Regions from separate parts of the Hydrogenophaga crocea genome, predicted to be linked through region 2. Evidence: predicted binding sites of a transcription regulator. Region 2 holds the regulator's gene; the other holds the start of a gene.

Region 1 (15,166 bases), 1.6 Mb from region 2:
GACGTGAGCCCGCTCTCGAAGAAGCCGCCCACGAAGCCCACGGTCATGATCAGCGGGTGCGCGGCGAGCGCGTGCCACACGCCACGCAGGCCCACGCGGGCCTCGTGCGCGTCGGCCGCGGGCGGCACGCGGGGCGTGAGCAGGCTCCAGCCCAGGCCCACCGCCATGAAGCCGAACGCGGCCCACACCGCGGCCTCGCTCTGCGGGCCGACCCAGGCCAGCACCAGCGGCCCGAGCACGAAGGTGATGCCCACCAGGGTTTCGAACAGGCCCACGTAGCGGCCGCGCTGCGCGGGTGGCGCGAACTCGGCCACCAGGGCCTCGGCCAGCACCCAGCGCAGGCCCGAGGCCATGCCCGCGGCGATCTTGAGCGCGAACCACAGCGGCAGGGCGTCCGACAGCGCGAAGCCGATGGTGGCCACGGTGGGGATCAGCGCCGACAGCCACAGCGTGGGCCGGCGGCCCAGGCGCTGCGTGACGGCCGAGGCAAAGGGCACCATGAGCAGGATGCCGAGCCAGCCGCTGGCCGCGAACACGCCCGCGAGCGCGGTGGACACGCCGCCGTCCTTGAGACGCAGCAGCAGCAGGGGCGTGAGCATGAAGTAGCCCACGAGCTCGAAGAAGGTGGCGCCGAAGACGGCGGTGAGGCCCAGGCGCGCGTGCGCGGGCGGCGCGGCGGGCAGGCCCCGCGCCGGCAGCGGGTGCTCGCTCATGGCGCGGCCTGCGCGGCGAGCACGGCGTCCACCACGTCGGCGAAGCCCGCGCCGCGTTCGCGCGGTGCCACGTGGCGCGGGTGGTGGCTGAGTTGCGGCCAGAAGCGCGCCACGTTGGCCACGCCCACGCTGTGCGGGAAGCGCGCGAACATGACGGCGTCGTTGGTGGAGTCGCCCACGTACACCCAGTGCGCGATCTCGTCGTCGAGCGATCGGCCCAGGCGCTCGCGCACGATCCAGCGCGCGCCGCTGAGCTTGTCGTGCGCGCCGATCCAGGCGTTGATGTGGATGGAGCTCACGGTGGCCGTGAGCCCCAGGCCACGCAGGATGGCGACCACGCGCGCGATGTCGGCCTCGCCCAGGTGGGCGTGCTCGCTGTGGTCGATCGCGATGTCGGTCTCGCGGCCCGCGCTGTCGGTGGCCAGGCGCGCGTGCGGCAGCTCGGCGAGCACACGCGCGGCCGCGGCCTGCAGCCGCTCGGCGTTCTGCCGGCGGGTGGCCGCGTCCTGCGCATAGGTCTTGTGCAGCCGGCCCTTGTCGTTCCACAGCGCCACGGCGCCGTTCTCGGCCACGATGGCGTCGATCGGCCAGGCCAGGGCGAAGGGCTCGCTCCAGCCCGCGGGGCGGCCCGTGACCGCGAACACCGGCAGCCCGGCGGCGCGCAGGCGCTGCAGCGCGGCCTCGGCCTCTGGCGCGAGCGCGCCGTCGGCCGTGAGCGTGTCGTCGATGTCGGTGAGCACGCCGTGGATGCGCGCGCGCTCGGCCAGGGGCCAGTGGGCCAGGGGGGTGGGCTGCATGGGGGCGGCAGTGTCGCACAGCGCGCCATACCCCCTCGCGCCCGTCGCCTGTGTGCGATCTGTTGCACCCGTGCGGCGGCGGCTTGGATAGAATTCCGCCCCATCCGAGGAGCGTTGCAGCGCCCCACCCGCACCGAGCGGGCCGCGGGCGTGAGGCTCGGACCCCTGTTTGCAACGACGCTCATCCACTGCACGTGTGATGGGCTTTTTCATCCGCCCCCGCCGTGCCGTGCTTCCACCTCACAGGAGCGCCACATGAATGCACGAGTGAACCCCGTCAGCGCCGATAGCGCCATTGCCGACATCAACCTGGCCGATTGGGGCCGCAAAGAGATCCGCATCGCCGAAACCGAGATGCCCGGCCTCATGGCCATCCGCGAGGAATACGCGGAGAAGCAGCCCCTCAAGGGCGCGCGCATCACCGGTTCGCTGCACATGACCATCCAGACCGCGGTGCTCATCGAGACGCTGCAGGCGCTGGGCGCCGACGTGCGCTGGGCCTCGTGCAACATCTTCTCCACCCAGGACCACGCCGCCGCCGCCATCGCGGCCAACGGCACGCCGGTGTTCGCCATCAAGGGCGAGACCCTGGTCGACTACTGGGACTACACCCACCGCATCTTCGATTTCGGCCCCAAGGGCACGCCGGGCGAAGGCCCCAACATGATCCTCGACGACGGCGGTGACGCCACGCTGCTCATGCACCTGGGCAAGCGCGCCGAGAAGGATCCCTCGGTGCTGGCCAACCCCGGCAGCGAAGAAGAGCGCATCCTGTTCGCGGCTATCAAGGCCAAGCTCGCGCAAGACAGCACCTGGTACAGCCGCAAGAGCGCCGAGATCATCGGCGTGACCGAAGAGACCACCACGGGCGTGCACCGCCTGAAGGAAATGTCGGCCAAGGGCACGCTGATGTTCCGCGCCATCAACGTCAACGACTCGGTCACCAAGAGCAAGTTCGACAACCTCTACGGCTGCCGCGAGTCGCTGGTCGACGGCATCAAGCGCGCCACCGACGTGATGATCGCCGGCAAGGTCGCCGTGGTCTGCGGCTACGGCGACGTGGGCAAGGGCTCGGCCCAGGCGCTGCGCGCGCTGTCGGCCCAGGTTTGGGTGACCGAGATCGACCCCATCAACGCCCTGCAGGCCGCGATGGAAGGCTACAAGGTCGTGACCATGGAGTACGCCGCCGACAAGGCCGACATCTTCGTGACCACCACCGGCAACCGCGACGTCATCACCTACGCGCACATGGCCGCCATGAAAGACCAGGCCATCGTCTGCAACATCGGTCACTTCGACAACGAGATCCAGGTGGCGCAGCTCGAAGAGAAGTGCCAGTGGGAAGAGATCAAGCCGCAGGTCGACCACGTGATCTTCCCCGACGGCAAGAAGATCATCCTGCTCGCCAAGGGCCGCCTGGTGAACCTGGGCTGCGGCACCGGCCACCCGAGCTTCGTGATGTCCTCGAGCTTCGCGAACCAGACCATCGCGCAGATCGAGCTGTTCGCCCACAAGGAGGCCTACGACATCGGCAAGGTCTACGTGCTGCCCAAGCACCTCGACGAGAAGGTGGCCCGCCTGCACCTGAAGAAGGTCGGCGCCATGCTCACCGAGCTGACCGACGATCAGGCCGCCTACATCGGCGTGCCCAAGCAAGGCCCCTACAAGCCCGACACGTACCGCTATTGATCGCGGCCGTGCGTGCCGACCAGTTGCTGGTCGAGCGCGGACTCGCGGCGTCGCGCTCGCAGGCCCAGCGGCTGATCGCCGCGGGCGTGCGCTGGCGGCTCGGGGCGGGGCAGGCCTGGAGGCCCGTCGCCAAGAACGGCGAGGTGCTGTCTCCGCTGGCCGAGCTGGAACTGTCCGACGCCGCCGAGGCGCGCTACGTGTCGCGCGGCGGCTTGAAGCTCGAAGGCGCGCTTGCGCACACGGGCTTTGCGGTACAGGGCCTGCGCGCGCTCGACGTGGGCCAGAGCACCGGCGGCTTCACCGACTGCCTGCTGCAGCGCGGTGCCGCGCAGGTGGTGGGCGTGGACGTGGGCAGCGGCCAGCTGCATGCGCGCCTGCGCAGCGACCCGCGCGTGATCGCGCTCGAACACACGAACGCGCGCGAGCTCGACGCCGACGCACTGCGCGCGGCCGGCGCCGAGCCGCCGTTCGACCTGATCGTGGGCGACCTGTCGTTCATTTCGCAGACGCTGGTGTGGCCGGCGCTGCTGCCGCTGCTGAAAGCGGGCGGCCACGGACTGGTGCTGGTCAAGCCGCAGTTCGAGCTGCAGCCTGGCGACATCGGCAAGGGCGGGCTCGTGAAAGACGCGGCCAGCCACGCCCGCGTGCGCACGCGCATCACCGACGCGCTGCAAGGCCTGGGCCTGCAGCTGCTCGACTATTTCGACAGCGCCATCGCCGGTGGCGATGGCAACCGCGAGTTCTTCGTCTTCATTCGGAAACCGGCATGAACCTGCCCATCAGTTTCGAGTTCTTCCCGCCCAAGACGCCCGAAGGCGCCGAGAAGCTGCGCGCCGTGCGCCAGCAGCTCTATGTGCGCCAGCCGCTGTTCTGCTCCGTCACCTATGGCGCGGGCGGTTCGACGCAAGAGGGCACCTTCGGCACCGTGCGCGAGATCCTCGCCGAGGGCGTGGACGCGGCCTCGCACTTCTCGTGCATCGGCGCCACGCGCGCCTCGGTGCGCGCGCAGCTCGCGCAGCTCAAGGCCATGGGCGTGAAGCGCCTGGTGGCGCTGCGCGGCGACCTGCCCAGCGGCTACGGCCTGGGCGGTGAGTTCCAGTACGCGAGCGATCTCGTGGCCTTCATCCGCGCCGAGACCGGCGAGGACTTCCACATCGAGGTCGCGGCTTACCCCGAGGTGCACCCGCAGGCCAAGTCGCCCGAGGCCGACCTCAAGGCCTACGTGACCAAGGTGAAGGCCGGTGCGCACTCGGCGATCACGCAGTACTTCTACAACAGCGACGCGTATTTCCGCTTCGTCGACGACGCGCACCGCCTGGGCGCCGAGGTGCCGGTGGTGCCGGGCATCATGCCCATCACGAGTTCGGCGCAGCTGCTGCGCTTCTCCGACGCCTGCGGCGCCGAGATCCCGCGCTGGATCCGGCTGCGCCTGCAGGCCTACGGCGACGACACCGCGTCCATCAAGGCCTTCGGCCTCGACGTCGTGACCGACCTCTGCGACCAGCTGCGCAACGCGGGCGTGCCGGGGCTGCACTTCTACACCATGAACCAGAGCGTGGCCACGCTCGAGATCCTGCGCCGCCTCGACGGCCACTGACGCCATGGCCTTGCAACGCCTGCTCTCGCTCGTGCTGGTCGCTGCGCTGGCCGGGTGCGCGACCGGCCCCGCGCCGCGCGACGCGGGCGGTGCACCGGCCGTGGCGGTCGACGAGGCCGAGGTGATCGAGCGCGGCATGGCCTCGTGGTACGGCGACCGCCACCACGGCCGCCGCACCGCGAACGGCGAGGCCTTCGACATGAATGCGCTCACCGCGGCGCACCGCACGCTGCCCTTCGGCACGCGCGTGCGCGTGCTCAACCCGGGCAATGGCGCGTCGGTGGTGGTGCGCATCAACGACCGCGGCCCTTATGCGCAGGGCCGCATCATCGACTTGAGCCGCGCCGCGGCCGAGCGTCTGGGCCTGCTGCGCGAGGGCGTGGGCGCGGTCGTGCTGTTGGCCGTGGACGACGCGCGGCCTTGACCTGCGTCAAACGCCTGCTGCGCTGCAGCAGGCCGCGTCCGCGGCCTTGATCTGACGCAAATCCGCGCCAGCGGGGGACTTCTGTAATGCGTGTGGGGACTGTTCCCCGGCATCGCAAACAGACGACCATGAAACTGCATCACATCGCCGCGGCCGTGGCGGTCACGGCTGGCCTCTTCGCCTCCAGCGCCGCCCTGGCGCAGGACTTCAAGGAAGGCACCGTGCTCGTGCGCGCACGCGCCGTGCACCTGGACAGCGCCAACAAGGACAGCACCGGCCTGGGCCTGTCGATCGACAACAAGTGGCTGCCCGAGGTGGACTTCAGCTACTTCTTCTCGCCCAACATCGCGGCCGAACTGATCCTGACCGTGCCGCAGAAGCAGCACGTGTATTCGAACGGCGCCGAGATCGGCACGCTCAAGCACCTGCCGCCCACGCTCACGCTGCAGTACCACTTCCACACCGACAGCGGCATCAAGCCCTACGTGGGCGCGGGCCTGAACTACACGCGCTTCAGCTCGGTGAACCTGCTGGGCGGCGTGGCCGACATCGACCGCAACAGCTGGGGCCCGGCGCTGCAGGTGGGCGTGGACATCCCGCTGGCGAAGAACCTCTACCTCAACGTCGATGTGAAAAAGGCCTACATCAAGACCGACGTGAGCGCCGGCGGCGCAAAGGTCGGCAGCTTCAAGGTCGACCCGCTGCTCGTGGGCGTGGGCCTGGGCTGGCGCTTCTGAGGCCCGATGCCGCCGGGCCCCGGCCCGGCGGTGTGCGTTAACGCTCGTCGTAGCTCACCACGAGCGTGTCGCTCGTGGGCCGGGCCTGGCAGCTCAGCACGAAGCCCTGGTCGGTCTCCCAGGGTTCGAGCGTGAAGTTCTTGTCCATGGCCACGCTGCCCTGCATGACCTTGGCGCGGCAGGTGCAGCACACGCCGCCGCGGCACGACCAGGGCAGGTCGAGCCCGGCCTCGAGCGCCACGTCGAGCACGTGCTGGTCGCGGCCCATGCGCAGCGCGTGCGGCTTGCCGTCGAGCACCACGGTGAGGGCCACCTCGCCGGCGCTGGCGTCCACGTGGCCGAGCTGCACCTGGGCGCGCTGCGCGCGCGGCAGGGCGTCGAGCGCGGGCGAGCTGAAGCGCTCGGTGTGGATGCGCTCGGGCTTCACGCCCGCGCCGAGCAGGGCCTGCTCTGTGGCCTCGATCATGGCCTCGGGGCCGCAGATGAAGACCTCGTCCATGCTGGGCACGGGCAGCAGCGCCGCGATCAGCGCGCGTACCTTCTCGCCATCGATGCGGCCCTCGAGCAGCGGCACCTCCTGCGCCTGGCGCGAGAGGATGTGGACCAGCGTGAGCCGGTCGCGGAAGCGGTCCTTGAGGTCTTGCAGCGCCTCGTTGAACATCACGCTGGCCATGCGGCGGTTGCCGTAGACCAGGGTGAACTTGGCCGTGGGCGATTCTTCGAGCGTGCTGGTCATGATGGACAGGATGGGCGTGATGCCCGAGCCCGCCGCGAAGCCCACGCGGTGGATCGCGCGCGGGCGGTGCACGGTGAAGCGGCCATCGGGCGGCATGGCCAGCAGCGTGTCGCCGGCCTTGAGCTGCGTGGCCGCCCAGTTGCTGAACACGCCGCCTTCGACCGGGCGGATGCCCAGCGTGAGCTCGCCCTTGTGCGTGTACACGCTGCGCGGGCTGCTGATGGAGTAGCTGCGACGCACGTCCTGGCCGCCGATGAGGGCGCGCAGCGTGAGGAACTGGCCCGGCTCGAACGCAAAGGCGCTGCGCTGTTCGGGCGGCACGGCCAGCGTGACGGCCACCGAACCCGCGGCCTCGGGGCTCACGCGCGCGACGGGCAGTTCGACGAATCCGCGGGGGCTGGTGCTCATGGTCAGTAGGGCTTGAAGAGGTCGAAGGGTTCGAGGCAGTCGAGGCAGCGGTAGAGCGCCTTGCATGCGGTCGAGCCGAAGGGCGAGGTTTCGGTGGTGTGGGTGGAGCCGCAGCGCGGGCAGGGCACGGGCTGCGTCGCGGCGCGGCGCGCGAAGGTGACCACCTTGTCGCTGCCGTGCGCGGCGCGGCCGTTGGGCGGCGCGATGCCATAGGCGCGCAGCTTCTCGCGCGCTTCGGGCGTCATCCAGTCGGTGGTCCAGGCCGGCGCGAGCTGCGTGACCACGCGCGCTTCGAGGCCGGCCGCGGTGAGCGCGGCGCGGATGTCGTCCTCGATCTGCCCCATGGCCGGGCAGCCGCTGTAGGTGGGCGTGATCACCACCTCGGTGACGCCGTCGGCACCGCTGCGCACCTCGCGCAGGATGCCGAGTTCGCTCAGGCTCACCACCGGGATCTCGGGATCGCTCAGGGGCGCGATGGCCGCGCGAACGGCGTCCAGCGGGTCGGTGCGCAGCGCCGGGTTCATGGCCTCACCACACGGCCGCGGGGTGCTCGCGCGCCAGGCCCTGCATCTCGGCGAGCACGAAGCCCATGTGCTCGGAGTGCACGCCGTGTCGGCCCTGCGTCACGTAGCCGCCGTCGGCGGGCCGCTTGAGCGTGGCCTCGGCCACGGCCTCGTCGACCAGGGCGTCCCAGGCCGGCTTGAGCGCCGCGAGCGCCACGCCGGTGCCGTTGGCCACGGCCGCGGCTTCGGCGGCGTCGCCGATCCAGAATTCCTGCGTGTAGGGCAGCAGGTGGTTGAGCGCGGCCTGCGCGCGCGCGCGGCTGTCGTCGGTGCCGTCGCCCAGGCGCACCAGCCAGTCGCCCGCGTGGCGCAGGTGGTAGCGCACCTCCTTGAGCGATTTGGCCGCGATGCCCGCGAGCTGCGCGTCGGCGCTGTGCTGCAGGCGTTCCCACCACAGCGCCATGAGCGCGGCGTAGAGGAAATTGCGCACCGTGGTGGTGGCGAAGTCGCGGTCTTGCCGCGCGGGGCCCGCGAGCGGGCCGTGGTGCGGCAGTTCGAGCAGCGTGAAGTTGCGGAACTCGTGCGCACCGCGGAAGTACGCAAGCGTGTCTTCGCTGACGCCACCGTCCACGCGTGCGCCCTGCAGGTGTGCGAAGCGCTGCGCCTGCTGCGGGTCGGCGTTGATCTGCGCGGCCGCGTGCTGGTAGAGCAGCCGCGCCTGGCCCAGGTGGTCGAGCGCGTGGTTGGCGAGCGCGAGGTCCTCTTCGAGGATGGGGCCGTGGCCCGCCCACTCGGCGTTGCGCTGGCCGAGCAGCAGCGCGTTGTCGGCCAGGTGCAGCAGGTGATCGACCGGCGCGGCGCTCACATGTGCCCCACTTTCTCGGGGATCTCGTAGAAGGTGGGGTGGCGGTAGATCTTGTCGGCCGCGGGGTCGAAGAACGCGTCTTTCGAATCGGGCTCGCTCGCGGTGATGCTCGCCGAGGGCACGACCCAGATGCTCACGCCTTCCTGGCGGCGCGTGTACACATCGCGCGCCATCTGCAGCGCGTGTTGCGCGTCGCTCGCGTGCAGGCTGCCGCAGTGCTTGTGCTCCAGGCCCTGCTTGCTGCGCACGAACACCTCCCACAGCGGCCATTCCTTCAAAGCGGGGGTGCTCATGCGGCCTCCTTCAATTGGCGTTGCTGTTGCTTGCGCGCGTGGGCCAGCGCGGCTTCGCGCACCCAGGCGCCGTCTTCCCAGGCCTTCACGCGCGTGGCCAGGCGCTCCTTGTTGCAGGGGCCGTTGCCGTTGACGACCTGCCAGAACTCGTCCCAGTCGATGGCGCCGAAGTCGTAATGGCCGCGTTCGGCGTTCCACTTGAGCTCGGGGTCGGGCAGGGTCACGCCGAGCACCTCGGCCTGCGGCACGGTGGCGTCGACGAACTTCTGGCGCAGCGCGTCGTTGCTGATGCGCTTGATGCCCCAGCGCATGCCCTGCACGCTGTTGGGGCTGTTGTCGTCGGGCGGGCCGAACATGGCCAGGCACTTCCACCACCAGCGGTTCACCGCGTCCTGCACCATGGCCTTCTGCTCGGCCGTGCCCTGCATCATGGTGAGCAGCGATTCGTAGCCCTGGCGCTGGTGGAAGCTCTCTTCCTTGCAGACGCGGATCATGGCGCGCGCATAGGGCCCGTAGCTGCAGCGGCACAGGGGGATCTGGTTCATGATTGCCGCGCCGTCGACCAGCCAGCCGATCACGCCCACGTCGGCCCAGTTCAAGGTGGGGTAGTTGAAGATGGAGCTGTACTTGGCTCGGCCGCTGTGCAGCGCGTCGAACATCTGGTCGCGGCTGGTGCCCAGGGTCTCGGCCGCGCTGTAGAGGTACAGGCCATGGCCGCCTTCGTCCTGCACCTTGGCCAGCAGGATGCTCTTGCGCTTGAGGCTGGGGGCGCGGCTGATCCAGTTGCCCTCGGGCAGCATGCCCACGATCTCGCTGTGCGCGTGCTGGCTGATCTGGCGCACCAGCGTCTTGCGGTAGGCCTCGGGCATCCAGTCGCGCGGTTCGATCTTGCCGTCGGCGTCGATCACGGCGTCGAAATGGGCCTGCAGCGCGGCGTCCGCCTCGGTGGCCACGGGCTGCAGGGTCGCGGCGGGCGGGCCGCCGTCGGGCACGTTGAAGGATTGGGTGTACATGCGCGTCTCCTCGCCAACGGGGGCGTGGCGCGCAGTCTAACAAATTAACCGACCGATCGGTTGGTTAATTGAGTGGCACCGTCGGGCGGCGCGTGGGGCCGGGCTCAGCCCTCGCCCGATTCCAGGGTGTGGCCCTGGCCGCGGCCGCGGCCCAGCACCTTCACCAGCAGCGGCAAGGTCTCGGCCAGCGCGGCCGAGAGCGTGTGCGGCGGGTTGATCACGAACATGCCGCTGGCCGTGAGGCCGGGGCGTTCGTCGGGCGCGAGCGGGGGGTGGCCCGCGGCCAGGGTGGCGTGCAGCCAGGGGCGGCCCGCGCGCTGGGCGTGGCCGCGCAGCTTGCGCGGCAGGTCGTGCGCCTCGGTGCGCGGGATCACCGGGTACCAGACCACGTAGGTGCCGGTGGCGAAACGCTTGAGCGCGTCCTGTATGCAGGCGCTCACTTTGGCGTAATCGCTCTTGAGTTCGTAGCTCGGGTCGATCAACACCAGGGCGCGGCGCGAGCCCTTGGCGTCGGCGGGCGGCGGCAGCAGGGGCTTGAGGCCCTCGAAGCCGTCTTCGCGCTTGACGACCACCGCGCGGCCGGCGTCGAGCTGGGCAATGTTGGCCGACAGGGTTTTGCCGTCGGTCGGGTGCAGCTCGAACAGCTTGAGCCGGTCGCGCGATTCGTGGCGCATCAGCTGCTGGATCACGAAGGGCGAGCCGGGGTAGACGCGCAGCGAGCCGCTGGGGTTGAAGCCGGCCACGAGGTCGAGGTAGTCGTCGAGCAGCGGCGTGCTCGCGGGGGCGGGGCCGCTTGCGGGGCGCTGTGCGGCAAACAGGCGCACCACGCCGTGTTCCGCCTCGCCGCCCTTGTCGGCGAAATCGCCGTCGAGCCGGTACAGGCCAGCGCCTGCGTGCGTGTCCACCAGCGTGATCGCGGGCGGCTTGAGCATGAGGTGGCGCAGCGTGGCGATCAGCACCAGGTGTTTGAGCACGTCGGCGTGGTTGCCGGCGTGAAAGGCGTGGCGGTAGGAGAACATGGGCCGCGCATGGTAGCGCCGGAATTGCCCCGGGCGCCCGGATTTCGTACAATCGCGGGCTTCGCAGCGTTTTTGCTGGCCCCGCGGCGAAGCTTCCAACACCACCTAAGAGGGTTCCGAAAGAGAACCGCCGACCGTGGAAAAGGGCCGCCAAACCCTCGTAACAGAGAAAACTCATGACCAAAACGTTCAGCGCCAAACCCGCTGACGTGAAGCACGAGTGGTTTGTGATTGACGCGACCGACAAGGTCCTCGGACGAGTTGCCAGTGAAGTGGCTCTCCGACTGCGCGGCAAGCACAAGGCCATCTACACGCCTCACGTCGATACCGGTGACTTCATCGTCGTCGTCAACGCCGCCAAGCTGCGCGTGACGGGCACCAAGTCCACCGACAAGATCTACTACCGCCACTCGGGCTTCCCGGGCGGCATCTACGCCACCAACTTCCGCGACATGCAGGCCAAGCACCCCGGCCGCGCGCTGGAGAAGGCCGTCAAGGGCATGCTGCCCAAGGGCCCGCTGGGCTACGCCATGATCAAGAAGCTCAAGGTCTACGGCGGCGCCGAGCATCCTCACACCGCCCAGCAGCCGCAGGCGCTGGACATCTAAGGAGCCCTGAATGATTGGTGAATGGAACAACGGCACCGGCCGTCGCAAATCCAGCGTCGCCCGCGTGTTCCTCAAGAAGGGCAGCGGCAAGATCACGGTCAACGGCAAGGACATCGCGGTGTTCTTCGGCCGCGAGACCTCGATCATGATCGCCAAGCAGCCGCTGATGCTGACCAACCACGCCGAGACCTTCGACATCCAGGTCAACGTGCACGGTGGCGGTGAATCGGGTCAGGCCGGCGCGGTGCGCCACGGCATCACCCGCGCGCTGATCGACTACGACGCGAGTCTCAAGCCCGCGCTGTCGCAAGCCGGCTTCGTGACCCGCGACGCCCGCGAAGTGGAACGGAAAAAGGTCGGTCTGCGCTCTGCACGCCGCCGCAAGCAGTTCAGCAAGCGCTGATCCTCCGGCCACGGCCCACAGAAACCGCCTGCAAGTTCCGCTTGGGGCGGTTTCTGCTTTCTGGGCCTTGCTTTCTTTTGCTTGCACTTGAATGAAAGGCTTGCATGCGTTGGCGCTTGGGGCGTAGGCGGTGGTCGGCAGGGGCGCCGCGCATGTCGGTGCGCGGGGCGCTGCCCTGGCCCCTGCGCTGGCTGCTGCTGGCGCTCATGCTGGGCTTTTCGGGCGCACTGGCCCTCTGGGCCTTCGAGTTCGGCCGCGACCTGGCCGGCCTCGACCGCAATGCGCGCCAGGAACTTCAGCAGCTGCGCCGCGAGGTGGTGAGCCTGCGCACCGAGCTCGCCGAGTCGCAGGCGCAAGGCAACGTCGCGCAGAGCCAGCGCACCATCGAGCAGGCCTTGCTCGAACAGCTGCGGGTGCAGATCCGCCAGCTCGAGGCCGACAACCAGTCGCTGCGTGCCGACCTGGGCTTCTTCGAGCGCCTGCTGCCCGCAGGCAGCGGCGACGAGCTCGCCATCCGCGGCCTGCAGGCCGAGCGCCTGTCGCCCACCCAGTGGCGCTGGCAGGTGCTCATGATCCAGCCGGGCCGCCGTGCGCCAGAATTCCGCGGATCGCTGGAAATCAGCTTTGCCGGCACGCTCGCGGGCAAGCCCTGGACCGCCAAGCAGGCGCCGGCGCCACAGGCGGTGCTGGTCAAGGGCTACCTGCGCCAGGAAGGCGTTGTCGAGCTGCCTGCCCAGGCCGAGATCAAGTCCGTGACCGCCAAGGTCCTTCAGGGCAACGCGGTCCGGTCGGTCCAGACGTCCGGCCTGTGACACCCACCGACGTTCAGAGGAGCCCACCATGTTCGGCAAGACCAAGCAGCCCCCGATCAAGAGCCTGATCGCACAGGGCACCCGCATCCAGGGCGACCTGCAGTTCGCCGATGGCCTGCGCATCGACGGCGAGGTCGGCGGCAACATCCGTGCGGTCGACGGCCAGTCCAGCCTGCTGATCGTGAGCGAGGTGGCCTCGGTCACCGGCTCGGTCGAGGCCGACCACGTGATCATCAACGGCCACGTGAAGGGCCCGGTGCTCGCGCGCGAACTGCTCGAACTGCAACCCAAGGCCCACATCGAGGGCGACGTGACCTACCGCTCGATCGAGATGCACCAGGGCGCGCGCATCTCGGGCCAGCTGCGGCCGGTGGCCGCCGACGGCAGCGCGGAAATGCCCACACTGAAATTGGCGGCAAACAACCGATAGCCGCAATCCCGAGCGCCCTGCCGTACCATTCAGGGTATTCGCGGGGCAGCCCGCCCCCACGAGAAGAGGAATTCCCATGAGCGCCGTTGCCGAGACCGTCCAGACCGACATGCCCGCCCCGCTGGTTTTCACCGACAGCGCCGCCGCCAAGGTGGCCGAGCTGGTGGCTGAAGAGGGCAATCCCGACCTCAAGCTGCGCGTGTTCGTGCAAGGTGGCGGCTGCTCGGGCTTCCAGTACGGCTTCACCTTCGACGAGGTCGTCAACGAAGACGACACCGCGATGAACAAGAACGGCGTGACCCTGCTGATCGATGCCATGAGCTACCAGTACCTGGTCGGTGCCGAGATCGACTACAAGGAAGACCTCCAGGGTGCGCAGTTCGTGATCAAGAACCCGAACGCCACCACCACCTGCGGCTGCGGTTCGAGCTTCAGCGTCTGAGCCTTCTGCCGCCGGCATGAAAAAAGGAGCCCCAGGGCTCCTTTTTTGTGGGCGGGCGCGGGGGCCGCTCAGTCGGCGCTGGCCTGGCGCACCTGGGCGGCGGCCTCGAGCTTGCTGCGCTGGGCCTGGGCCACGGCCGCAAAGCTGCCGCGCAGGTTCTCGGGCAGCTTGATCGCTTCGCTTTCGCGCGCGATCACCAGCGGGTCGCGGTGCACGCCGTTGTCGCGGAACTCGAAGTGCAGGTGCGGGCCGGTGGACATGCCGGTGGAGCCCACGTTGCCGATGAACTCGCCCTGGGCCACGCGCTGGCCGGTGCGCACGCCGATGCGGCTCAGGTGCGCATACACCGTGACCTGGTTGTTGCGGTGGCGCACGAAGATCACGTTGCCGTAGCCGCGTTGCACGCCCGCGAACTCCACCAAGCCGTCGCCCACGGTGCGCACCGGCGTGCCGGTGGGGGCCGCGAAGTCGACACCGAGGTGGGCGCGCTGGGTGCCCAGGACCGGGTGGAAGCGCATGCCGTAGCCGCTGCTCACGCGCGAGAACTCGAGCGGCGAGGACAGGTAGAAGCGGCGTTTGCTCTCGCCGTCGAAGCCGTAGTAGCCGCCCTTCACACCCGGGGCTTCGAACCACACGGCCTCGTGGGTGCGGCCGTTGTTGATGAAGTCGGCGGCCAGGATGCGGCCGGTCTTGAGCGGCTCACCGTCGGCCACCAGGGCTTCGTAGACCACGTGGAAGCGGTCGCCCTTGCGCAGGTCGCGGCGGAAGTCGATGTCGCTGGCGAACATCTCGGCCAACTGCACCGCGACCGCGTCGGGGATGTTGGCGGCGTCGGTGGCCGCGAACAGCGAGCTGTTGATCTCGCCGCTCACCAGGCGCGGGCTGGCTTCGAGCCGGCCCTTCTCGAGCCGGGCGCTCAGGCCGTCGGGCGCGCGCTCGACCACCAGGCGCAGGAAGCCGCGGTCGTCGCGCGGATCGACCCAGCGCGCGGTGAGGCGCTCGAGTTCCTGGCTGGGTGAGGCTTCGGCGTGCACCAGGCGGGTCTGGCGGCTGGCGAGCAGCTGGCGGGCCAGCGGGTCGCGGCCCAGGAAGGTCTGGGCTTCGGTGTCGTTCACGCCCAGGCGTTTGAGCAGGCTTTGCGGTGTGTCGTCGCTGCGCGTGGTGTCGCTGCGGTACAGGGTCCAGGGCTTGGTGTCGGCCAGCAGCGGGTTGCCTTGTTCGAGGCCCAGGGGGATCAGCGGCGAGGCGATCAGCGTGGGCTGGGCCGACGCGGGCAGGGCCTCGACCACCTGGTGCACGGGCAGGTCGGCGGCGTCGGGGGCGAGCGGGGCAATGCCGAAGGCCGTCACGCCGGTGCCGAGCAGGAGAACGCCGAGGCTGCCCATGAGGCGGCGGGGGTGGCGGGCGATCGATTCAGCGGTCTGGCGGCCCAGGTCGGCCGCCGCGTTCAGGGTCTGGCGTATCAATTTCGGTCATCCATGAAAGGGCCGGTGAGGGCTCTTGGCCACACACCGGCGTCCAGGGAGTGAGCGGGCGGCGCTGCGAGAGTTCACGCCGCGGGCCGGCTTTACACGTGTGCTTTGCCATGTGCAAAAAACACGCCAACTAAAATCCGGCGACAACCGGCAAGTGTACCCACGGGCCGGGCCCCTCCCATCGGAACAAACACGTATGAAG
Region 2 (15,166 bases):
AGTTGCTGGCCTTCGGCATCGCGCTGCTCGGGCTGCTGCTGGCCACCCTGCCCTCGCGCGCGCCGCGCTGAGCCTCAGGCCGCCCCGGGCGCGCACCACAGGCCGCTCGGCTGGGTGATGCCCATCCACAGCGCCCAGCCCGAGGCCAGCATGAGCACCAGCCCGGCGAGGCGTATGCCCATGCCGCCGCTGCGCCACTCGCCCAGGCGCAGCAACAGCCAGGGCCCGGCCAGCAGCGACACCGAGGTGCCGAGCGCGAACAGCGCCATCACGCCCGCACCTTCGAGGGCATTGGCACTCAACGCCGCCACCAGCAGCGCCGAATACAGCAGGCCGCATGGCATGAGCGCCCAGCCGAACCCGAGCACGAAGGGCGCGCGCGGCCCGAGCGCGGCCATGGCCGGGCGCGCCTTGCGCCATACGCCCTGCCCGAGCCGGTCGACCCAGGCCGGCTGGCGCGCCTGCCACAGCAGCACGGCGCCCAGCAGCAGGGCCGCCACATGGAACATGGTCCACACCGGGCGCAGCGCGGCGCTGTGCTCGCCCACCCAGGCCAGGCCCTGCACCGAGCCGCCCGCGAGGGCGCCCATGAGCGCATAACCCGCGATCCGGCTGCCCTGGAAGGCCAGCAGGGCCTGCGTGCTGCGCGGCGCCGCGGCGCGCGAAATGCCGGCGCAGGCCGCGCCGCACATGGCCACGCAGTGGGGTCCGCCCACGAGGCCCATGAACAGTGCGGTGATGGCCAACGAACCCGTCATGGTCAGAGGATGCGCGAGAACCGGGCCCGGTCCTGGTCCACCTGCAGGTGGCGGTCGAAGACCATCGCGATCGCGCGCACCAGGTACCAACCGCGCTCGGTCACGTGCACGCCGGCGTCGTCGATGCGCACCAGGCCCTGTTCGGCGAAGTCCTCGAGCTGCTCGAGCTCGCGCGCGAAGTAGCGGCGGCTGTCCACCAGGTGGCCCTGGTCGATGGATTCGTACAACAGCACGCCCTGGCACATGATGGACATGATGACCGCGCGGCGCATGAGGTCGTCGCGCGAGAGCGCGAGGCCGCGCACGATGGGCAGCCGCCCCTGGTCGAGCAGGTCCACGTACTCGTCGAGCGTCTTGGCGTTCTGGCTGTAGGTCGCGCCCACGCGGCCGATGGCCGACACGCCGAGCGCGATCAGGTCGCAGTCGGGCTGGGTGCTGTAGCCCTGGAAGTTGCGGTGCAGCCGGCCCTGGCGCTTGGCCACGGCCAGCGCGTCGTCGGGCAGCGCGAAGTGGTCCATGCCCACGTAAACGTAGCCCGCCTCGCCGAGTGCGTCGAGCGAGGCCGAGAGCATGGCGAGCTTGTCGGCCGCACCGGGCAGTTCGGCCGACACGATGCGCCGCTGCGGCTTGAAGCGCGCAGGCAGGTGCGCGTAGCCATACAGGGCCACGCGGTCGGGCCGCAGTTCGGCGAGCTGCGCCAGCGTGCGCCTGAACGACTCGGGCGTCTGCAGGGGCAGGCCGTAGATCAGGTCCACGTTCACGGATTCGAAGCCGATGCGGCGCGCCGCGGCCATGAGCTCGAACACCTGCGAGGCGGGCTGGATGCGGTGCACGGCCTTCTGCACCGCGGGGTCGAAGTCCTGCACGCCGAAGCTCAGGCGGTTGAAACCCAGGCGCTGCAGCGTCTGCAGGCGCGTGGCGTTCACGGTGCGCGGATCGACCTCGATCGAGTACTCACCGCCCGGCACCAGCCGGAAGTGGCGCTTGAGCATGGCCATCAGGTCTTCGAGCTCGGCGTCGGACAGAAAGGTGGGTGTGCCGCCGCCCAGGTGCAGCTGGGACACCGACTGCCCCGAGCCCAGGTGCTCGATCTGCAGCTCGAGCTCGCGCGAGAGGTGGCGCAGGTACTCGGCGCCGCGCGAATGGTGTTTGGTGATGACCTTGTTGCAGGCGCAGTAGTAACAAACCGATTCGCAGAAAGGCACGTGCACGTAGACCGACAGCGGCAGCGCGAGCGAGCCCGCGCGGCGCTGCTCCAGGGCCTGGCGGTAGTCCTGCTCGGTGAAGGCTTCGACGAAACGGTCGGCCGTGGGGTACGAGGTGTAGCGAGGCCCCGGCACGTCGTAGCGCTTGAGCAGGTCGTCGGAAATGGCGTGGCTCACGGAAGACTTTGGTGATGTAGACGGGCCCACTGTGCCCCAGGGCCTGTGGGGAAGGTTTGATCCGCGTCAATCGCACGCGCCGAAACGGTGTCTCTAGGGGTATGCTCGGGCTTGTTGAGGGAAATCATCACATGCTTATGGACGTCCATCGCATCAAAGTGGCCTGTTCGGGCTGCAATCTGCGCGAGTTGTGCCTGCCCATGGGTCTCAACCCCGACGAGATGGACAAGCTCGACCACCTCGTCTCCACGCGCAAGCGCATCAAGCGCGGCGATGCGCTGTTCTCCGCGGGCGACAGCTTCACCTCGCTCTATGCCGTGCGCTCGGGCTTCTTCAAGACCCGCGTCACCAGCCCCGACGGCCGCGACCAGGTCACGGGCTTTCAGATGGCGGGCGAGATCATCGGCCTCGACGGCATCGTCAACGACCGCCACTCGTGCGACGCCGTGGCGCTCGAAGACGCCGAGGTCTGTGTGATGCCCTTCGACGAGGTCGAGGCGCTGTCGCGCGAGTTCACCACGCTGCAGCACCACGTGCACCGCATCATGAGCCGCGAGATCGTGCGGGACCACAGCGTGATGCTGCTGCTGGGCAGCATGCGCGCCGAGGAGCGCCTCGCGGCCTTCCTGCTCAACCTGGTGCAGCGCCTGCAGGCGCGCGGTTTTTCGCCGTCCGAGTTCAACCTGCGCATGACGCGCGAGGAGATCGGCAGCTACCTGGGCATGAAGCTCGAAACCGTCAGCCGCACGTTCTCGAAGTTCGTCGACGACGGCGTGATCGAGGTCAAGCAGCGCTACGTGCACATCAAGGACACCGAGGCGCTGCGGCGCATCGTGAACCCTCAGACCTGCGGCTGATCCTCGGCCGGTGCGACCAGCACCGCGGTGAGCGCTCCCGCGACCGCGATGACGGCCCAGAAAACAAAAAAGCTCACCGTGTAGACCGCGGCGCGCGACCACTCCAGCGCCTGGCCGTGCCAGTGCAGCTGGCCCGGGTCGACCAGGGCGAACACCAGCATCTCGAGCACCCCGGCCAGCAGGAAGGCCGGCCAGGCCACCGCCATCGAGCGCCGCACGTTCATGCTCAGGGCTCCCGTGCCACCGGGGAGGCGGCGTGGTTGCGCGCCTGGTGCGCGGGTTGCAGCTTGATGAGCGCTGCTTCGCGCTCGGCGCCCTGCAGCGCACGGGCCTGCTGCAGCGTGGCCTCGTACTCGCCCTTGTCGATCACGGGGTCGGCGCCGTGGACGGCGATGACGGCGGTGGCGATGGCCGCCACCACCACGGCCAGCGGCCCGCCCACGACCAGCCACATGGGGCCCACGCGCCACCAGGGCACGGGGTGGGTGACAGGGTTCGATTCGGCGTTCATGGTTTTCTCCTGGACATTCAGCGGGGCACGAGGAAGGTGGTCTTCTCGCGCACCTGCAGGCCGGCCTCCTGCGGCGCGCTCACGTCGAAGACGATGGGGTGCGAGCCGCTGCCGGCCGCGCCCGGCGGCAACTGCACCCGCGCGGCCACCGAGCGCACCTCGGCCGGGTCGACATGCACCAGCGCGTCGGACGCGAGTTCGATGCCCGGCAGGCCTTCGACCCGGACCCGGTAAGTCTGAGGAACTTCGGTGGCGTTCATGATCTGCAGCCGGTAGACATTCTCGATGCGGCCCTGCCCCACCTCGCGCGCCAGCGCGCCGCGGTCGCGGATCACGTCGACCTTGAGCGGCACACGCAGCGCCAGGCTGCCGAGCACCGCGAGCGTGATCGCGGCCAGGATGCCGCCGTACACCAGCACGCGCGGGCGCAGCGCGCGGCGCAGCATCTGCGCACGGCTCCAGCCCTGGGCGAGTCCGTTCTGGGTGGTGTAACGGATCAGGCCGCGCGGGTAGCCCACCTTGTCCATCACGTCGTCGCACACGTCGATGCACGCGCCGCAGCCGATGCACTCGTACTGCAGGCCCTTGCGGATGTCGATGCCCGTGGGGCAGACCTGCACGCACAGCGTGCAGTCCACGCAGGCGCCCAGGCCCAGGGCCTGGGGATCGGCCTTCTTGCTGCGCGCGCCTCGCGGCTCGCCACGCCGGGCGTCGTAGGTCACGATCATCGTGTCCTTGTCGAACATCGCGCTCTGGAAGCGCGCGTAAGGGCACATGTACTTGCACACCTGCTCGCGCAGGAAGCCGGCATTGCCATAGGTGGCGAAACCGTAGAACAGCACCCAGAAGGTCTGCCAGGGCCCGAGCGCGAACGTGGCAACCAGCCCCGAGAGCTCGCGAATGGGCGTGAAGTAACCGACGAAGGTGAAGCCGGTCCACAGGCCCACCGCGGCCCACAGCCCGTGCTTGAGCGCCTTCTTGCCGACTTTGCCCGCGCTCAGCGGCGCGGCGTCCAGGCGCAGGCGCGCGCTGCGGTCGCCTTCCACGCGGCGCTCGATCCACAGGAACATCTCGGTGTAGACCGTCTGCGGGCAGGCGTAGCCGCACCACAGGCGCCCGGCCACCGCGGTGAACAGGAACAGCGCGAGCGCCGAGATGACCAGCAGCCCCGTGAGGTAGATGAAGTCCTGCGGGTAGAGCACCAGCGGGAAGATGAAGAAGCGCCGCGCTTCGAGGTCGAACAGCACGGCCTGGCGCCCGTTCCACTGCAGCCAGGGCAGGCCGTAGAAGAGCAGTTGCGTGGCCCAGACCAGGGCCCAGCGCCACTTAGAGAACAGGCCCGACACCGAGCGCGGATGGATCTTCTGGCGCGAGGCGTAGAGCGAGACCATCACCTCCTCGTCGCCCGCGCCCGGGGTGGCGGGCACGGGCTGGATGGGGATGACGCGCGGGGTGCCTGCGTCGGCCGGCTGGCTCATGACTCGCTCACTGGGCAGGACGGTTCGACAGGCCCCAGACGTAGGCGGTCAGCACGTGGATCTGGTCGGCCGTGAGCAGCTGGTTCTGCGCCGGCATGTGGTTGCTGATGCCCTTGGTCACCGCGCGCACCACCGCCTCTTCGCCCCAGCCGTGCAGCCAGATGTCGTCGGTGAGGTTGGGCGCGCCGATCGCGGTGTTGCCCTTGCCGTTGGCGCCGTGGCAGGCGGCGCAGGCCGCGAACTTGGCCTGGCCCTGCGAGGCGCGCAGCGCATCGTGCGGGCTGCCCGAGAGGCTGAGCACGTAGTGCGCGAGGTTGCGCACGTCCTCGGCACTGCCCACGGCGGCGGCCATGGGCGGCATCATGGCCTGGCGGCCCTCGGTGATGGTCTTGGTGATGGTGGCGGGATCGCCGCCGTGCAGCCAGTCGCTGTCAGTGAGGTTGGGGAAGCCCTTGGAGCCGCGCGCGTCCGAGCCATGGCACTGGGCGCAGTTGTTCATGAACAGGCGCTCGCCGATGGCCATGGCCTTGGCGTCGCCCGCGAGCTTTTCAGGGGGCTGGCCGCGGAACTCGGCGTACAGGGGCGCGATGGCCGCCTGCTGGCGCTGCACCTCGGCCGTGTGCTGGCCCTGCGAGCTCCAGCCCAGCACGCCCGCGTAGCGGCCGAACATGGGATACAGCAGGCCGTAGGCCAGCGCAAAAACCACGGTGATGACGAAGAGGTAGACCCACCACTTGGGCAGCGGGTTGTTGAGCTCGCGCAGGTCCTCGTCCCAGACGTGACCGGTGGTGTTGTCCTGGTGCGCCTTGACCTTGGCCTTGCCGCTGATCCACAGCAGCAGGGCGCAGGCGATGATGCTGACCAGCGTGAGGCCGGCCACGTAGAGATGCCAGAAGTCGCTAGTGAAGTCGCTCATGATCTTGTTCTCTCATTCGTCCTGGAACGGCAGCCGTGCGGCCTCGTCGAAGCGTGCCTGGTTGCGGCGCGACCAGGCCCAGGCCACGATGCCCACGAACACGCCCAGGCTGATCACCGTGACCAGCGAGCGCAGGATGTTGATGTCCATGGCGGCCTCCCTCACTTCATCGCGGTGCCGAGCACCTGCAGGTAGGCCACCAGGGCGTCGAGTTCGGTCTTGCCCTGAACGGCTTCCACCGAGCCCTTGATCTCGTCGTCGCTGTAGGGCGCGCCCAGGCTGCGCAGCACTTCCATGCGGCGCGGCAGGCCGTCGGCCTTCACGGGCTTCTTGTCGAGCCAGGAATAGGCCGGCATGTTCGACTCGGGCACCAGATCGCGCGGGTTGTTCAGGTGGATGCGGTGCCACTCGTCGCTGTAGCGGCCGCCCACGCGCGCCAGGTCGGGGCCGGTGCGCTTGCTGCCCCACTGGAAGGGCCGGTCGTAGACGAACTCGCCCGCCACCGAGTAGTGGCCGTAGCGCAGCGTCTCGGCCTGGAAGGGGCGGATCATCTGCGAGTGGCAGTTGTAGCAGCCCTCTTTCACGTACACGTCGCGGCCCGCGAGCTGCAGCGCGGTGTAGGGCTTCAAGCCTTCCACGGGTTGCGTGGTCGACTTCTGGAAGAACAGCGGCACGATCTCGACCAGACCGCCGACGGCGATCACCAGCACGATCAGCACGATCATGAGGAAGTTGCTGGTCTCGATCCGCTCGTGGGAGAAACCGGTGGTTTTTTCTGCATTGGCCATGGTGCGAACCTCAGGCGTGGGCGGTTTGGGCGGCAGGGATGCGCACGGGCTCGATGCGGCCCTGGCGCGCGGTCATGATGGTGTTCCACAGCATCACGCCCATGCCGGCGAGGTAGAGCACGCCACCGGCGAGGCGGATCACGTAGAAGGGGAACGTGGCCTTGACCGACTCGACGAAGGTGTAGGTGAGGCTGCCGTCGGGGTTGACCGAACGCCACATCAGGCCCTGCATCACACCGGCGATCCACATCGCGGCGATGTAGAGCACGATGCCGACGGTGGCGATCCAGAAGTGCAGCTCGATCGCGGGCACCGAGTACATCTTCTTCTGGCCGTACAGGCGCGGGATCAGGTAGTACATGGAGCCCATGGTGACCAGGCCCACCCAGCCCAGCGCGCCCGAGTGCACGTGGCCGATGGTCCAGTCGGTGTAGTGCGACAGCGCGTTGACCGTCTTGATCGACATCATCGGGCCCTCGAAGGTCGACATGCCGTAGAACGAGAGCGAGACGATCAGGAAACGCAGGATCGGGTCGTCGCGCAGTTTGTGCCAGGCGCCCGAGAGGGTCATGATGCCGTTGATCATGCCGCCCCAGCTCGGCGCGAGCAGGATCAGCGAGAACACCATGCCCACCGATTGCGCCCAGTCGGGCAGCGCGGTGTAGTGCAGGTGGTGGGGGCCCGCCCACATGTAGGTGAAGATCAGGGCCCAGAAGTGCACGATGGACAGCCGGTACGAATACACCGGGCGCTCGGCCTGCTTGGGAATGAAGTAGTACATCATCCCGAGGAAGCCGGCCGTGAGGAAGAAGCCCACGGCGTTGTGGCCGTACCACCACTGCACCATCGCGTCCTGCACGCCCGCGTAGGCCGAGTAGCTCTTGAACAGGTCCACGGGCACCGCGGCGCTGTTGACGATGTGCAGCACCGCCACGGCCAGGATGAAGGCGCCGAAGAACCAGTTGGCCACGTAGATGTGGCGCACCTTGCGCATGCCCACGGTGCCGAAGAACACCACCGCGTAGGCCACCCACACGGCGGCGATCAGCAGGTCGATCGGCCACTCGAGCTCGGCGTATTCCTTGCCCTGCGTGATGCCCAGCGGCAGCGTGATCGCCGCGGCCACGATCACCAGCTGCCAGCCCCAGAAGGTGAAGGCCGCCAGCGTGTCGGAGAACAGGCGCGTGTGGCAGGTGCGCTGCACCACGTAGTAGCTGGCTGCGAACAGGCCGCAGCCGCCGAAGGCGAAGATCACCGCGTTGGTGTGCAGCGGCCGCAGCCGGCCGTAGCTGAGCCATTCGATGCCCAGGTTGAGCGCGGGCCAGGTCAGCTGCGCGGCGATGATCACGCCCACCAGCATCCCCACCACGCCCCAGATCACGGTGGCGATGGCGAATTGCCGGACCACCTTGTCGTTGTAGACCGCGGCTTGCGCGGTTGCCTTGTCGTTGAAGGCCATTCGGATACTCCTCTGGATGTTGCAGAAGGAGTGTCTCCGGCGGGCCCTGGGGGCGGCTTGACTTAAGTCAAGCGCCGCTCATTCGTCCGTGAGGATCCGCTCGCCTTCGCGGTCCACGTGGTCGAACTGGCCTGCCTGCAGGGCCCACCAGAACAGGCCGATGACGCCGAACACGATCAGCACCGACAGCGGGATGAGGAGATAGAGCACGTCCATGGCGGATCTGAAGTTCAGCGGCTCAGGCGCCAGGCGTTGGCGATCACCAGCAGTGAGCTGGCGGCCATGCCCAGGCCCGCGAGCCAGGGGGGCATCCAGCCGATCAGGGCCAGCGGGATGCAGACCGCGTTGTACACCGCGGCCCAGACCAGGTTCTGGCGCACCACGCGCAGCGTGCGGCGCGCCAGCAGCAGGGTGTCGACCACGTCCATCACGCGCCCGCCCTGCACCACCGCGTCGCTGCGCGCCTGCGCCAGCGGCGCGGCGCGGCCGAGCGCGAAGGACGCGTCGGCCCAGGCCAGCACCGGCCCGTCGTTGAGACCGTCGCCCACCATGGCGATGCGCCAGCCGCGCTGTTGCAGGGCCTGCACTTCCTGCAGCTTGCGCTCGGGCGTGGCCTCGGCCAGCACGTGGTCCACGCCCACGGCCTGCGCCACGTGGTGCGCCGGCGCGGCGCGGTCGCCCGAGATCAGCCAGGTCTGGATGCCGAGCTGGCGCAGCCGCTGCACCGCGGCGCGCGCGTCTTCGCGCAGGCCTTCGCTGAAGCCGATGGTGGCCAGCCAGCCGTGGTCGTCGGCCAGGTAGGTGCGCGGGCCGTCCACGTCGAGCTCGGGCATGGTGCCGATGAACAGCGCCGAGCCCAGGCGCACGCGGCGGCCGTCGGGCAGTCGCGCCTCCACGCCCTGCCCCGGCTCTTCGCGCAGGCCCTCGAGCGCGGGCAGGGGCAGCTCGGCCGGCACCACAGCCATCACGCCGCGCGCCACCGGGTGCAGCGAGCCGCGAGCCAGCGCTGCGGCCAGCGCCAGCACCTGGGTGCGGTCGGCCCCGGTGCGCAGGTGCAGGTCGCGCAGCACCAGGTGGTCGTGCGTGAGCGTGCCGGTCTTGTCGAACACCACCGCGTTCACCGAGGCCATGGCCTCGAAGGCCTGCAGCCGGCGGATCAGCACGCCGCGGCGCGCGAGCGCGCCCGCCGAGGCCAGCATGGCCGCGGGCGTGGCGAGCGACAGCGCGCATGGGCAGGTGACGATGAGCACCGCCACCGCGACCGCCAGCGACTTTGACGGGTCGATCTGCCACCAGGCGATGCCGGCCGCGGCGGCCGCGAGCATCACCAGCACCAGGAAGGGCCCGGCGATGCGGTCGGCCAGTTCGGCCAGGCGCGGCCGCTCGGTGGCGGCGCGCTCCATCAGGCGCACGATGTGGGCGTAGCGCGTGTCGGACCCCACGCGGTCGAGCCGCATGCGCGCCAGGCCCGCGAGGTTGAGGCTGCCGGCCACCAGGGCGTCGCCGCAGCGGCGCGCGAGCGGGCGCGACTCGCCGGTGAGCAGGGCCTCGTCGACCGTGGCGTGCGCGTCGAGCAGCACGCCGTCGCCCGGAAAGGCCTCGCCCGCGCGCACGTGCACCACGTCGCCGGCCGCGAGGCGGCGCACCGACACGGTCTCGCGCGTGCCGTCGGCGCGCTCGCGCTCGCACGAGGCGGGCAGGCGGTTGATGAGCGCGTCGAGCGCCCCGGCGGTGCGCTCGCGCAGCCGCGCCTCGAGGTAGCGCCCGCCGAGCAGGAAGAACACGAACATGGTGAGCGAGTCGTACCAGACCTCGTGGCCCCAGGGCCCGCTCGGGTCGAAGGTGGCGGCCGAGCTCACCAGGAAGGTCACGAGGATGCCCACCGACACCGGCGTGTCCATGCCGATGCGCCGCGCCTTGAGGTCGGCCCAGGCGCGCTGGAAGAACGGGCCGCTTGCGAAGAACACCACCGGCACGCTGATGACCCAGCTGGCCCAGCGCAGCAGCTGGCCGATGTCGGGCGGGATGTCGCCGGGCGCGGCCACGTAGGCCGGCCACGCGTACATCATGACCTGCATCATGCAGAAGCCGGCCACGAACAGGCGCCACAGCGCCTGGCGCGTCTCGCGCAGGCGCTGGTCGATGGACAGGGCCTGCTGCAGCGGCAACAGGCGGTAGCCGCGTTCGCCCACGCGCACGGCCAGTTCGGACAGCCGCGTGACCGCCGGGTCCCAGCGCAGTTGCAGGCGGCGCGTGGCCGCGTGCACCCGCGCGAGCGCCACACCGGGGACACCGTCGAGCGCGCCCTCGATCGCGTCGGCGCAGGCCGCGCAGTACATGCCCTGCACCACCAGCACCGATTCGCGCTGGGCCGTGCACGCGCCTTCCGCCTCCACCGCTTCGGTGAAGGCCGACTGCTCGACCGGGTCGTCGAGCACCGCGAAATCGTCGTTGACCGTCAGCGGCCCCCGGTGGTCGCTCAACCAGGTGGCGGAACTCATGGGGTGGAGCTTAGTCGCATGGGCGGGAACACCGATTGATGTAAGTCAACCCTTCCAGGCGGCCTTCGGCGGTACGCTGAAGCCCTCAATCCCAACCCACCGAGGAGAAGCTCCATGTACAAGCGCATTCTGGTCGCCACCGATGGCTCGAAACTTTCGCAGAAGGCCGTGGACCACGCCCTGTCGCTGGCCGACATGACCGGTGCCGAAGTCGTGGCGCTCAAGGTGGTGCCGCGCTACCCGCAGTCGTACTTCGAGGGCGGCGTGGCGCTGCCGGCCAGCGAGGTGGCGCGCGTGGAGAAGCAGTGGCACGACGAGGCCATGGCCACGGTGACGGCGATCAAGTCGGCCGGCCAGAAGCGCGAGGTGAAGGTCAAGCCGGTCACGGCCAAGGGCGATCTGGTGTCCGAGGCCATCATCGGCACCGCCAAGCGCCAGAAGTGCGACCTGATCGTGATGGCCTCGCACGGTCGGCGCGGCATCAAGCGGCTGCTGCTGGGCAGCGAAACCCAGCAGGTGCTCACGCACTCGCACGTGCCGGTGCTCGTGCTCAGGTGAAAAGCCCCTTGTAGCGATCCCGCAGCAGGTTCTTCTGCACCTTGCCCATGGTGTTGCGGGGCAGCTCCGGCACCACGAAGCAGCGCTTGGGGATCTTGAAGTTGGCCAGGCGCGCCTTGAGCGCACCGATGAGCGCCTCGGGGTCGGGCGTGGCCCCGGGCCGGGCGATGACCACCGCCACCCCGACCTCCCCAAAATCGGGGTGCGGCACGCCGACCACCGCGCTCTCGGCCACGCCAGGCATCTCGTTGAGCGCGCCCTCGATCTCGGCCGGGTACACGTTGTAGCCGCCCGAGATGATCAGGTCCTTGCTGCGGCCCACGATGCTCACGTAGCCGCGCTCGTCGACCTTGCCGACGTCACCGGTCTTGAAGTAGCCGTCGGTGGTGAATTCCTCGGCGGTCTTCTCGGGCATGCGCCAGTAGCCGCTGAACACGTTGGGTCCCCGCACCTGGATGCCACCGATCTCGCCGGTTTCCACCGGGCGGCCGGCGTCGTCGACCACGCGCAGGCTCACGCCCGGCAGCGGGAAACCCACGGTGGCGCCGCGGCGCTCGGTCTGGCCCGGGTAGCGCTCGTCTTCCGCATAGGGGTTGGAGGTGAGCATGATGGTCTCGCTCATGCCATAGCGCTCGAGGATGGTGTGGCCGGTGCGCTCGCGCCACTCGTTGAAGGTCTCGATCAACAGCGGCGCCGAGCCCGACACGAACAGCCGCATGTGTGCGGCCTGCGCCGGCGTGAGCGCGGGCTCGGCCAGCATGCGCGTGTACAGCGTGGGCACGCCCATGAACACGGTGGCGCGCGGGAACAGTTCGATGGTGGCGCGCGGCTCGAACTTGTTGAGCCAGAGCATGGGGCTGCCGTTGATGAGCGCGCCGTGGATGGCCACGAACAGGCCGTGCACGTGGAAGATGGGCAGCGCGTGGATCAGCACGTCGTCGGCGCGCCAGCCCCAGTAGGCCTGCAGCGTGCGCGCGTTGCTCAGCATGTTGCCGTGCGAGAGCATGGCGCCCTTGCTGCGGCCCGTGGTGCCGCTGGTGTAGATGATCACGCCGAGGTCGTCCGCCGCGCTGCGCGCCACGGTGTGCGTGTCGCGCTGGTGCGAGGCGCGTTCGAGCAGCGTGCCGCTGCGGTCGTCGCCGAGCGTGAACACGTGACGCGTGCCGGCATGGAAGGCGATCTTGCTGACCCAGCCGAAGTTGGCCGGGTTGCACACCACCACCGCGGGCTCGGCATTGCCCACGAAGTACTCGATCTCGCCGGCCTGGTAGGCGGTGTTGAGCGGCAGGAACACATGGCCCGAGCGCAGCACCGCGAGGTAGAGGATCAGCGCCTCGACCGACTTCTCGACCTGCACCGCGATGCGCGAGGCCGGCGGCAGCTTCAGGCTGTCGAGCAGGTTGGCGATCATGGCGCTGGCGCGGTCGAGGTCACGCCAGCTGTAGCGCAGGCCGGCGGTGGCGCCGCCCACGGTTTCCACGGCGGTGGCATCGAGGTCGGCGGGGAAAGCGGCGCGCAGCGCGGCGTAGAGGTTGTGGTTGTTGCTCATGAATGGACGCTTGGGGTCGCTCAGAAAACGGGGCTGCGCTTGTCGAGGAAGGCACTGATGCCCTCGCGGTGCTCGGCGTGGCCGGCATAGGCGTAGGCGCGCGCCACCAGGGCGTCGGCGCCCGCGCCGCCGGCCAGCGCGCGCAGGGTCTGCTTGTTCAGGCGCGCGGCCTCGGGCGAGAGCGCGGCCATGCGTTCGGCGCGCGCGGCCACGTCGGCCGCGAGCGCCGCGGCATCGGGCACCACGGCGTGCAGGAAGCCGCGCTGCAGCAGGGTGGGCGCGTCGAGCACCGCGGCCTGCAGCAGCATCTCGCGCGCGGTCGCCAGGCCGGCCTCGCGCGCCACCAGCTCGGCCTCGCGCGGCGCCATGGGGAAGCCCAGGCGCGCGATGGGTGCGCCGAAGCGCGCGGCCTGGGTCGCCACGCGGATGTCGCAGCAGCTCGCGATCTCCACGCCCGCGCCCATGCAGTGGCCGTCGATCTGCGCGATCACGGGCTTGTCGCAGGCCAGCAGGGCCGACAGCCCGCCCCAGACCTCGCGCTCGTGGAAGTCGCGCAGGCTGGCTTCGTCGAAGCGAAAGCCCGGGTACTCGGCGATGTCGCCGCCGGCGCAGAAATGCCCGCCCTCGCCCGCCACCACCAGCACCCGCACAGCGGGCATGGCCGCCACGCGGTGCACGGCCTCGGCCAGGCCGCGCCACATGGCGCGCGTCATGGCGTTGAACTTGGCGGGGCGGCGCAGCGTGAGCCGCGCCACCGCACCGCCGGTGGCGTCGTCCAGGGCCAGGTGCAGGCTGTCGACGCTCAAACGCTCACTCCAGCTTGGCGCCCGAGGTCTTCACCACCTGGGCCCATTTGCGCACCTCGGCGCTCACGAACTGGCCGAAGGCCGGGCCGGTGAGGTCGGGGAAGTCGGCCCCCTGCGCGGCCCAGACCGCCTTCGCTTCGTCGGTGGTGCAGGCCTTGCGGATCTCCTCGATGGCGCGCGCCTGGGCATCGGCCGGCGTGCCCTTGGGGGCCCACACGCCGTACCAGGTGGTCACGTTGTACTCGGGCAGGCCGACCTCGCTCGCGCAGGGCACGTCGGGGAAGGCCGGGTTGCGCTTGGTGCCCGAGACCATCATGGGCTTGATGCGGCCGCCCTTGATGTGGCCGGCCGACGAGCCCAGGCCGTCGAACATCATGTCGACGTTGCCCGCGATCAGGTCGGCCAGTGCCGGGCCCGCGCCGCGGTAGGGGATGTGGGTGATGAAGGTCTTGGTTTGCTGCTTGAACAGCTCGCCCGCGAGGTGGTGCGAGGTGCCGCTGCCGGCCGAGCCGTAGTTGAGCTTGGCCGGGTTGGCGCGGATGTGCGCGAGGAAGCTCTTGAAGTCGGGCGCGGTGACGTTCTTCGGGTTCACCACCACCACCTGCGGCACGCTGGCCACCAGGATCAGCGGGACCAGGTCGGTCTCGATGTTGTAGTCGAGCCGGGGGTACATGCTGGGCGCGATCGAGTGGTGCACCGCGCCCATGAACAGCGTGTAGCCGTCGGGCGCGGCCTTGGCCGCCACGCTCGCACCCAGGGTGCCGCCGGCGCCGCCGCGGTTGTCGATGACCAGGGCCTTGCCCGCCAGCTTGGTGAACGAGGCCGCCATGGGACGCGCGAAGGCGTCGGTGCCACCCCCGGCGGGGAATGGCACGACCATGGTCACGGGCCGCGAGGGCCAGGCCGACTGGGCGCGCACGCCCACGGGGCCGAGCACGGCCGAGGCCGCGGCCGCGCGCAGCAGCGCACGGCGGTTGAAAGCTGGTTGCATGGTGTCTCCTGTGGTTGGAATATGAGCCCCCTGGCCCGGCGGTCGTGTCACGACAGCTTACGGTAGAGGGCTTCGATGGTCCCGGCTATCGGGATTTTTCCGGCCGCGAGCATGGCGCGGTGCTTGTCCAGGCGGCGCAGGTCGTAGAGGTAGTTCACCATGAGACCGTAGGACTGCTTGATGCCCTTGGGCGACGGGTCGGCGCCCCAGTGCAGTTGCTCCACGCGCGCGCCGTTGCCCAGGTGGAAGCGCGCCACGGCGTCCACGGGTTTGCCCTCATGCAACTCCAGGCCCAGGTAGCGCGCGGCCCAGCCGAGCAGCGCGGTGCGTTCGGGGGCTTTCTCGTCGAGCTCGGCGTGGCGCTCCCAGGCCTTGAGCAGTTCGGCCGGCGCGTGTTTGTGGAGCCAGGCGCGCAGGCCCGGGATGGGCGAGAGCGTGGCGAAGGTGCGCAGGCGCGGGAACTCGGTCTTGAGCGTATCGACCACGCGCTTGATCAGCGCGTCGCCGAAGCTCACGCCCTTGAGGCCGGCCTGTGTGTTGCTGATCGAATAGAAGATGGCCGTGGTGGCGCGCGCGAGGTCCACCGGCGCGGCGGTCTCGTCGAGCAGCGGC

Evidence for each region. Region 2 encodes FNR, which switches genes on or off when oxygen is low (the NO sensors DNR and NnrR bind a similar motif). Its sites were predicted from a motif close to TTGATNNNNATCAA; they were not measured.
Region 1: G9Q37_RS19370 (OmpW/AlkL family protein) is a predicted target of FNR. The motif match lies at 5,267-5,280, and genes of this name have one in related genera.

What each region holds. Positions count from the first base shown of each region.
Region 1 covers NZ_CP049989.1:4,076,662-4,091,827, forward strand. The annotation lists gene G9Q37_RS19340 (MFS transporter) at 1-713, opposite strand, end outside; gene G9Q37_RS19345 (HAD-IIB family hydrolase) at 710-1,510, opposite strand; S-adenosyl-L-homocysteine riboswitch at 1,611-1,700, shown strand; gene ahcY (adenosylhomocysteinase) at 1,766-3,199, shown strand; gene G9Q37_RS19355 (TlyA family RNA methyltransferase) at 3,208-3,969, shown strand; gene metF (methylenetetrahydrofolate reductase [NAD(P)H]) at 3,966-4,796, shown strand; gene G9Q37_RS19365 (septal ring lytic transglycosylase RlpA family protein) at 4,801-5,220, shown strand; gene G9Q37_RS19370 (OmpW/AlkL family protein) at 5,349-5,957, shown strand; gene G9Q37_RS19375 (2Fe-2S iron-sulfur cluster-binding protein) at 5,995-7,101, opposite strand; gene paaD (1,2-phenylacetyl-CoA epoxidase subunit PaaD) at 7,104-7,625, opposite strand; gene paaC (1,2-phenylacetyl-CoA epoxidase subunit PaaC) at 7,630-8,469, opposite strand; gene paaB (1,2-phenylacetyl-CoA epoxidase subunit PaaB) at 8,466-8,762, opposite strand; gene paaA (1,2-phenylacetyl-CoA epoxidase subunit PaaA) at 8,759-9,775, opposite strand; gene G9Q37_RS19400 (23S rRNA (adenine(2030)-N(6))-methyltransferase RlmJ) at 9,880-10,794, opposite strand; gene rplM (50S ribosomal protein L13) at 10,971-11,402, shown strand; gene rpsI (30S ribosomal protein S9) at 11,413-11,805, shown strand; gene G9Q37_RS19415 (DUF6776 family protein) at 11,958-12,617, shown strand; gene G9Q37_RS19420 (bactofilin family protein) at 12,646-13,047, shown strand; gene erpA (iron-sulfur cluster insertion protein ErpA) at 13,124-13,489, shown strand; gene G9Q37_RS19430 (M23 family metallopeptidase) at 13,558-14,955, opposite strand; gene tyrS (tyrosine--tRNA ligase) at 15,161-15,166, shown strand, end outside.
Region 2 covers NZ_CP049989.1:1,140,915-1,156,080, reverse strand. The annotation lists gene G9Q37_RS05660 (DMT family transporter) at 1-71, shown strand, start outside; gene G9Q37_RS05655 (sulfite exporter TauE/SafE family protein) at 75-758, opposite strand; gene hemN (oxygen-independent coproporphyrinogen III oxidase) at 761-2,140, opposite strand; gene fnr (fumarate/nitrate reduction transcriptional regulator Fnr) at 2,278-2,997, shown strand; gene G9Q37_RS05640 (hypothetical protein) at 2,982-3,221, opposite strand; gene G9Q37_RS05635 (nitrogen fixation protein FixH) at 3,224-3,508, opposite strand; gene ccoG (cytochrome c oxidase accessory protein CcoG) at 3,526-4,986, opposite strand; gene ccoP (cytochrome-c oxidase, cbb3-type subunit III) at 4,994-5,902, opposite strand; gene G9Q37_RS05620 (cbb3-type cytochrome oxidase subunit 3) at 5,915-6,052, opposite strand; gene ccoO (cytochrome-c oxidase, cbb3-type subunit II) at 6,064-6,690, opposite strand; gene ccoN (cytochrome-c oxidase, cbb3-type subunit I) at 6,701-8,149, opposite strand; gene ccoS (cbb3-type cytochrome oxidase assembly protein CcoS) at 8,228-8,365, opposite strand; gene G9Q37_RS05600 (heavy metal translocating P-type ATPase) at 8,380-10,650, opposite strand; gene G9Q37_RS05595 (universal stress protein) at 10,765-11,208, shown strand; gene G9Q37_RS05590 (malonate--CoA ligase) at 11,201-12,757, opposite strand; gene G9Q37_RS05585 (enoyl-CoA hydratase/isomerase family protein) at 12,778-13,563, opposite strand; gene G9Q37_RS05580 (Bug family tripartite tricarboxylate transporter substrate binding protein) at 13,568-14,554, opposite strand; gene G9Q37_RS05575 (malonyl-CoA decarboxylase) at 14,602-15,166, opposite strand, start outside.